Regions from separate parts of the Bradyrhizobium sp. UFLA05-108 genome, predicted to be linked through region 2. Evidence: predicted binding sites of a transcription regulator. Region 2 holds the regulator's gene; the other holds the start of a gene.
What was found. The regulator LexA, encoded in region 2, represses DNA repair genes until DNA is damaged. The targets are predictions, from matches to a motif close to TGTTCNNNNTGTGTTCNG.
Positions count from the first base shown of each region.

Region 1: the regulator LexA is predicted to act here: its motif matches at 1,773-1,790, upstream of ruvC (crossover junction endodeoxyribonuclease RuvC).

Region 1 covers NZ_JBANAZ010000007.1:149,651-154,042, forward strand. Annotated here, with positions in the region: gene ruvB (Holliday junction branch migration DNA helicase RuvB) at 1-138, opposite strand, end outside; gene SO140_RS07545 (cytidine deaminase) at 135-554, opposite strand; gene ruvA (Holliday junction branch migration protein RuvA) at 601-1,218, opposite strand; gene ruvC (crossover junction endodeoxyribonuclease RuvC) at 1,215-1,742, opposite strand; gene SO140_RS07560 (YebC/PmpR family DNA-binding transcriptional regulator) at 1,951-2,697, opposite strand; gene SO140_RS07565 (methyl-accepting chemotaxis protein) at 2,910-4,392, shown strand, end outside.
Region 2 covers NZ_JBANAZ010000020.1:64,185-68,576, reverse strand. Annotated here, with positions in the region: gene SO140_RS16845 (hypothetical protein) at 1-155, opposite strand, end outside; gene SO140_RS16840 (molybdopterin molybdotransferase MoeA) at 383-1,594, shown strand; gene lexA (transcriptional repressor LexA) at 1,770-2,468, shown strand; gene SO140_RS16830 (hypothetical protein) at 3,092-3,529, shown strand; partial or broken gene SO140_RS16825 (ComEC/Rec2 family competence protein) at 3,538-4,392, opposite strand, start outside.

The DNA.
Region 1 (4,392 bases), on a different contig from region 2:
AGCCTCGATGAAGATGGAGAGGTTCTTGCGCGCCTGCTGCTGGCCGACGAACTCGGTGAGCGACTGCGGACGCAGCGCCGTGTCGCCGACATCGTCGCTGCGGCGCTCGGGCGTGACGATGCGGGAGGGCGTGTTCACTCGTTGCCTCGCCGGTACTTGTTCGGCAACAGCTCGCCGATGCTCGCAACCTTCGGCTCGCGGCCGTTGTCGGGAACGATGACCCGCGCCTTGGCGTCATAGTCATGGATCAACTCGCGGCAGATGCCGCAGGGCGAGACGACGGCGATATCGCCGGGTTCGCCTGGCTTCGGATGACGCACCGCGACGATGGTCTCGATGCCGTGATCGCCCGTCTCCGTAATGGCGCGTCCGATCGCGATCGCCTCCGCGCAGACCGCGTTGCGGCCGATATAGGCGTCGATGTTCACGCCCGTGACGATGCGGCCATCGCGGGTGCGCATCGCAGCCCCCACCTCCTGCCATTTGTTGCGATAGCGCTGGCTGATCGCCTTGGTCGCGGCGGCAATGAGTTCCTTGTCTTTATTGCTCAGCATGGTGGGAAATACATTCCTTCGTCAGTCAACGGCCGCGCAGGATAGTCTATTTTGACAATTCTTTCAGACCCAGGCGAATGAGCTGCGCGGTTTCCGCATTCTCGCCGGCATTGCGTGACGCCGTGGCAATGGCGGCTGCCGCCTGCGGCTGGCCGTAGCCGAGATTGACCAGCGCGGAGATCGCGTCCGCGACGGGTCGCGGGGCGCGCTGGTCGTCGACGGCGCCGGCGAGGTGCACGACGTGCGGATCGACATTGGCGAATGCCGGCGCCTTGTCCTTCAATTCGGTGACGATGCGCTCGGCGACCTTGGGACCGACGCCGGGCGTGCGCGACACCGCGGCCTTGTCGCGCAGCGCGATCGCGTTCGCGAGGTCAGCCGGCGACAGCGTGCCGAGCACGGCGAGAGCAACCTTGGCACCGACGCCCTGCACGGTCTGGAGCAGGCGAAACCATTCGCGCTCCTGGTCGGAGCGGAAGCCGAACAGTTTGATCTGATCCTCGCGGACGTAAGTTTCGATCGAGAGCACGGCGGCTTCGCCGGGCGAGGGCAGATGCTGCAGCGTGCGCGTCGAGCAATGCACCTGGTAGCCGACGCCGCCGACGTCAAGGATAACGAAATCCTCGCCGTAGGAATCGATCAGGCCCTTGAGCTTGCCGATCATAACCCGACCACCTTCAAGCGCAGGGCGGCACTCTGCCGGTGATGGGCGTGGGTAATGGCGATGGCGAGGGCGTCGGCGGCGTCCGCCGACGGCGGCTCGGCCTTGGGCAGCAGGATCTTCAGCATCACCGCGATCTGGTTCTTGTCGGCATGACCGGCGCCGACCACGGTCTTCTTGACCTGGTTGGGCGCGTATTCGGCCACCGTGATGCCGAACATCGCGGGCGCCAGCATGGCAACGCCGCGGGCCTGGCCGAGCTTCAGCGTCGCGACGCCGTCCTTGTTGACGAAAGTCTGCTCGACCGCGGCTTCCATCGGCTTGTGGTTGGAGAGCACGGCAGCGAGCCCCTCGTGGATCGCGAGCAGCCGGCTCGACAGCGGTAGCCCGTCCGGCGGTTCCACCGAGCCGCAGGCGACATAGACGAGGCGATTGCCCTCGGCCTCGATCACGCCCCAGCCGGTGCGGCGCAGGCCGGGGTCGATGCCGATGATTCGGACGGGCTGGCGAATCGGGGGCGCGGTCATGGGCCAGTGATAGCGGCTGGCCGGAGGGAGGGAAACAGAAACGGAACGGAAGTAACAGGGGAACTAAGCTCTCGTGCCCCGGGCGCAGCGCAGCACGCAGTGATGCGCTGCTGAACCGCGGCCCATCCCTCATCGGCACGGGAAGCGTGGGTCCCGGCTCTGCGCCGCAGCGTTTCACGCCGCGTCGCGTCCGGGACACGAGACGACCTCAGCCGCCCATCTTCGCGATCAGCGCGTCCGACACCTCGAAATTGGCGTAGACGTTCTGGACGTCGTCGTGCTCGTTGAGCAGGTCCATCAACTTGAGCAGCTTCTCGCCGGTCTCGTCATCGACGGCGACCGTGTTCTGCGGCTTCCAGATCAACGCGGCCTTGCGCGGCTCGCCGAACTTCGCCTCGAGCGCCTTGGCCACATCGCGGTAGCTTTCGGTCGAGGCGTAGATCTCGTGGCCGTTCTCGCTCGAGATCACGTCGTCGGCGCCGGCCTCGATCGCGGCATCGAGCACCGCGTCATCTGACGCGACGCTGCGGTCATATTCGATGATGCCGGTGCGGTCGAACATGAAGGACACCGAGCCGGTTTCGCCGAGATTTCCGCCGGATTTGGTGAAGAAGGAGCGGATGTCGGAGGCCGCGCGATTGCGGTTGTCGGTCAGCGCCTCGACGATGACGGCGACGCCGCCGGGGCCATAGCCCTCGTAGCGGATCTCGTCATAGTTCTCGCCGTCGCTGCCGAGCGCCTTCTTGATGGCGCGTTCGATATTGTCCTTCGGCATGTTCTCCTGGCGCGCCGCGATCACGGCCGCGCGCAGGCGCGGATTCATGTTGGGATCCGGCGTGCCGAGCTTGGCCGCGACGGTGATTTCGCGAGCGAGCTTGCCGAAGAGCTTCGACTTCTGCGCATCCTGCCGCCCCTTGCGGTGCATGATGTTCTTGAATTGGGAATGTCCGGCCATGCGTGGTCTCTCGAGGAATCGTCAGCCAAGGTCAGGGGCAATGTAAGGGATCGAAGCGCGGGCCTTATAGGCCGCGAGCCCCCTGGAATGAAAGAGTATACTTGAAGGTAGCATCGTAGGGCCAGATGCCGCGCCATCAGGCACCTGTTAACCCTGACTTCATTTCGGGATGTGAAAATATCCACATCCCGTCCCCCGACAAGAGCAACCTGATGGCCTTCGGATTCCTTCGGAAGCGTCTGCCGGAACAGGCCGCGGCAGCGCCGCAGGTGACCCAGGCCGTGGCCGAGCCCGTTGCTGCGCCGGAAGGCGATTCGGCCAAGGAAATTCTTGAGCTTCTGGAACTCGAGCTCGGCGCGATGATCCGCCAGCTCGAGCGCGCCGCCCAATCGGTCGCCGGCGGGGCGGAAGCGACCGCCAACACGCTCGCGACGATCCGCGAACGCACCGATGCGCTCACGGGGCGCAGCAGCGCCGCGCAATCGACCGCCACCACCTTTGCCACCGCGGCCGACAAATTCACCCAGTCCGCGCGGGGCATCGGCGCCCAGGTCCGCGAGGCCGGCAAGCTTGCGGATGCTGCCAGCGCCGCCGCGCAGGAAGCCCGCGCCAATGTCGACCGCCTGCGCGAATCCTCCGCCGCGATCGGCAACGTCGTCAACCTGATCGCGCAGATCGCGCGCCAGACCACGCTGCTCGCGCTGAACTCGACCATCGAGGCGGCGCGCGCCGGCGCTGCCGGCAAAGGCTTTGCCGTTGTTGCGACCGAGGTGAAGGCGCTCGCGGTGCAGACCCAGAGCGCGACCGACGAGATCACCAGGAAGATCGAAGCGCTGCAAAAGGATGCAGAAGGCTCGGCGGAAGCCGTGCACCGCATCTCGCAGGCGATCGAGGCGATCCGCCCGGTGTTCGACACCGTCAACGGCGCCGTCGCCGAGCAGACCGCGACCACCAGCGAAGTCTCCGGCAACGCCGCGACCGCATCCCAATTCATCGTATCCGTCGGCGACAGCGCCGCCGAGATCGATGCCGCCACCAAGGCGGCGGAAGCGCATGGCGAAAGCGTCTCCAGCGCCGGCAAGGCGGTCACGACGTTCGCGCAGAAGCTGAAATCGCGCTGCACGGTGCTGCTCAGGCAGAGTGACGGCGACGACCGCCGCAAGACCGAGCGCCTGCCCTGCCATCTCAAGCTCGAGATCAGGGGTGGCCGCGCATTGATGCCGGTCTACGAGATTGCGATGGACGGCGTCCTGATCGGCGGCGCGGACGCAGCGAGGCTTTCGGTGCACGAGACCATCGACGGCCTGCTCCAGGATATCGGCGCCTGCCGCCTGCGCGTCGCCGAGCAGTCCAAGGCCGGCGCGCGGGCGCAGTTCCAGGCGCCGAATGCCGAGCTGCGCGAAAAGATCGAGGACAAGCTCTGGTCGATCCACGAAGAGAACACCGAGTTCGTGACCCGCGCAATGGAAGCGGGCGCTGCGCTGACGAGGATCTTCGAGCAGGCGGTCGCGCGCGGCGAGGTCAGGCTCGACGATCTCTTCGACACCGACTACGCGGAAATATCAGGCACCAATCCGCAGCAGTACCGCACAAGATATCTCGACTGGGCCGACCGCGCCCTCCCCTCCTTCCAGGAAGCATTCCTGGCGAAGGATCCACGCATGGCGTTCTGCGCCATGGTCGACCGCAACGGCT
Region 2 (4,392 bases):
CGATCGAGACGCTGCCGTTGCGCGCGCATGCGGCTCGTCTTCTCCTTGAGCGCCTCGATCTCCTCGTCCAGCTTTGCGCTCTTCGATTTCGGCGGCTCATCGCCGCGCAGCTTCTCGAGCGCTTTCTCAACCGATAGCTTTGAAGTCTCTGCCATCAGGGTTCTCCCGGATGTCTCCTGACGCACCTGCGTGCGATGGCGCGCGGCAATTCTGAGCTGGAAGCGGAAAGGCGCGATATTGTCCTAAAGGGCATCCCTGCCGTTCCGGTGCTGGAGGGACAATTCATCTCCGCCTTCGTGATCGCCCCCTTTTGCCTCGAAGCCTGCACTCGGCTAGAACGCAACGCGACCTGTCCTTCGATTTGCTCAGCAGGAGTTTGCCCGTGGCCCTGATGCCGGTGTCCGACGCGCTTGCCGCAGTGCTTGCCGGCGTAGAGCCGGTGGCCGAGGAGATGGTTGCGCTGGATGCGGCCTACCATCGCGTGCTGGCGCGCGATGTCGCCGCGCGGCGTACGCAGCCGCCGCAGGCGATGTCGGCGATGGATGGCTATGCGGTGCGCGCCGCCGACGCGGCGACGGTGGACGCAGAGCTCACCGTGATCGGCGAGGTCGCGGCCGGCCGGCCATTTGCGGGAGCGGTTGGCGCGGGCCAGGCCGTGCGGATCTTCACTGGCGGCGTGGTGCCCGATGGCGCGGACGCGGTGGTAATCCAGGAGGACACGGTCGCAAACGGCAGGCGCGTCACGATCAAGGAGGCCGCGATCGCTGGACGGCACATCCGTCCTGCTGGCGTCGATTTCTTCGAGGGCGACGTGCTCCTGCGACAGGGAGCCAGACTCACCGAACGCGACCTCTCACTGGCCGCCGGCATGAACCATCCGGAGCTTGCCGTGCGTCGCCGGCCGAGGGTCGCGATTCTCGCGACCGGCGACGAGTTGGTGATGCCGGGCGCAACGCCCGGCGCGGGCCAGATCGTCTTCTCCAACGGCTACGCCCTGCACGCGCTGGCGCGGGCCGAGGGCGCCGAAACGGTCGATCTCGGCATTGCCGCCGATACGGTTGCGGCGACCACCGCCGGGATCCGCCGGGCCCGCGAGAGCGGCGCCGACATCCTCATCACGACCGGCGGTGCGTCGGTCGGCGACCACGATCTGGTCAGGCCAGCGCTCCAGGCCGAAGGCTTCGAGATGGCGTTCTGGAAGATCGCGATGCGGCCGGGCAAGCCGATGATGCACGGCCATCTCGGCGCGATGCGGGTGATCGGCCTGCCCGGCAATCCGGTCTCGTCCTATGTCTGCGGCTTCCTGTTCATGGTGCCGTTGATTCGCGCGCTTGCTGGCCGCTCGCGCGTTCATCACCGCCGCGAGCGCGCCGTGCTCGGGCGCGACGTCGGGCCCAACGACGTCCGCGAGGACTATTTGCGCGCACGGCTCGAGGAGCGCGAGGACGGCACGCTGGTGGCCGTTCCCGTCAACCACCAGGACTCCTCGCTGCTTGCGAATCTTGCTACCGCACAAGCACTTCTCGTGCGCGCGCCGTTCGCGCCAAAGGCCGAAGCAGGCACGCCTTGCGAGGTGTTGCGGCTGCCCTTGTGAGTGCAATCTGATTCGCGCGTGATGCGAACTTCGCCGCGTTCACACAAAATTAAGTGGTTGCGGAACACATATCGAACATATAGTGTCCGTTCATGATTTGTTTCGAGCATCTAGCGGCTTCTGCTGAATCTGGCGTCTCGGAATCGAACGACATCAACCGGGGGATTTGGTCGAGATGTTAACGCGCAAACAATACGAGCTTCTGCGGTTCATCAGTGAGCGCCTCAAGGAAAGCGGTGTGCCGCCCTCCTTCGATGAGATGAAGGACGCGCTCGATCTGCGCTCGAAGTCCGGCATTCACCGCCTGATCACCGCGCTGGAAGAGCGCGGCTTCATCCGTCGCCTGCCTAACCGCGCGCGCGCCATCGAGGTCATCAAGCTGCCCGAGCTTCAAGCCGCAGGCGCCGGCCGCCGCGGCTTCACGCCGAGCGTCATCGAAGGCAATCTCGGCAAGGTGCGGAGCGCCAGCGCGTCTGTCGACGACGGCGAGCGTCCGGTCGCCGTGCCCGTGATGGGACGGATCGCGGCCGGCACGCCGATCGAGGCGTTGCAGACCCGCAGCCACACCATCAGCGTGCCTCCGGACATGCTCGGCTCGGGCGAGCACTATGCGCTCGAAGTGCGCGGCGATTCGATGGTCGATGCCGGCATCCTGGATGGCGACATGGCGCTGATCCAGCGCAACGAGACCGCTGACACCGGCGACATCGTGGTGGCGCTGATCGACGACGAGGAAGCGACGCTCAAGCGTTTCCGCCGGCGCGGCGCGTCGATCGCGCTGGAGCCCGCCAACACCGCCTATGAGGTGCGCATCCTGCCGCCGAACCGGGTGAAGATTCAGGGCAAGCTGATCGGGCTGTATCGGAAGTACTGATTGCCCAGCAGAAAGTACCGATTGCCCGGCAGATTGCCAGCCATCGCACGGCGATACGGGCGGACGGATCGTCCGCTCCAGCAAAATAGCGTTGTCGCTTCCACTGTGATTATCCCTACACCTGCACAGAGCTAATCCTCAAGCATGGCAGGCGCGAATGCGCTGTGCGGGCTGCAGAGGACAAAACCCATGCGGCAGGTGATTTTAGGCGTGATCTCGGCAGCCTTGATCGCGGGATCGGCACCTGCGAGCGATGCAGCGCAACACCACGCCGCCCGAAAGGCCACGCCGCCCGAAAGGCAGAGCACGCGGCGGCAACCAGCGCGCCATTCCGCAATTCCAACAATGCGATCGCACCTGCGCCGCAGGCGAGCTGGCCCTCTTCAGGGTACTCCGCTGCCGGCGCTGATGGAAGCTCGCGTGAGTGAATGATGTGAACCAAGATAGAGTCTCGGCGAGAGGCTTTGTTCCTCGTTTGCCGGGAAAGATAATGTGATCGGGCGATGCGCAGACGGGCCGCAGATTTGCCCACAAACGCGATACACTCGTAGGCTTCCAACTCTGGTAGAGGCCTGCGCCTCCGGGGGGGCGCGGACCTGCTATCTCGCATGAGGAGCACTCCGATGTGTGACTACAGCCTACATGCCGTTGCGACCCGCCCCGCTCAAGTCGGCGAGACGATCGTCACGACAACCTTCCGCGGCACCTCGACGCGTGGATTTGCGTCGGAGCGTGATCTCTCGGTTGCCGTCTGCCTCCTGCCAGGCACCGAGCTCGCCTTCGCCGACAACGTCCGCTACGACAATCGCTGGATCTGGACGCGCACCGTCAATTCCCGCGTCGGCAAGTTCGGTAAGGTCGATCCGCACATTCCCGATCGTCATCATGATGCGATCGAATTCCCCGACGGCAACTACGTGCTGGTAACGCAGCTCGTCGAGGGACAGCGTGCCACGGTTCTGCAATTGCCGGTGACGCAGCCGCTCGGCGAGAAGACAGAGCAGCCCGCCGTCGAGCAGCACACGACCACGACGCCCACGACACGCCTGCCGATCGGCTGACGCGTCTTTCAATCCTCGGCCTGCAGGTCGGCCTCCGATGGCGTAGCATCCTTGCTGCGTGGAGTAGCCGGCCGCGGTGCGAGGCTGAGCTCGAAATCGCTATCGCCGGCCCCGGCCGGCGACCAGGGGCGGTTTGCGCTCCTTGCTTTCACCGTTTGCAGCGTGAAACCGTCGCCATCGCGCGATAGCGCGAGTGCGCCCTGCGTCTTCAGACGCTCGCGATCCACGACCATCGCCGCGCAACCGGCTGCTGCAGGCTTCGCCGTCACCACCAGCGCGGCGCGGCTGCAATCGTCCGCCAGCGCGTCGATACGCAACGAGAGCGCGACCAGGCGACCATCGGCGAGCGGCGTCACGCAACCGCCTTCGTCGCATGAGACGCCATCGGCGAGCGACGCATCAGTCGCGCCGCGCGGATCAGCATCAGATGCAAGCCACTCCTTGAGAAGAAAATTGTCCTTGCCGGTTCGGATCAGGTGCAGTTGGCCGCCCTTGCCGCGCACCGCGATGCTGTGGCCGTCGCCTGCGATCAGGATGTCGGGCTGGCGCACGTGCAGCGCCCAACCGATTGCGAGCGTCAGCACGACGGCGCCCACCCAGCGCAGCGGCGTGCGCAACAGGCCCATCAAACGAGACCAATGCTGGCGGCAGTCAACGGGCCGGTCCCGAAGGCGGTGATGCGGCCGACGGCGCCAGGCAACGCCGCGACCCAGCGCGTCACAACGACCATCCAGTCGATGCCGATCCCCATCAGCCACCAGAATACGCCATCAAGCCCGAACGGCGCTGCGATCAGCCCCAAAAGTCCGGCCGGCATCACCAGCGCCGAGACCACCGGCATCGCCGCGAGATTGGCGAGCACG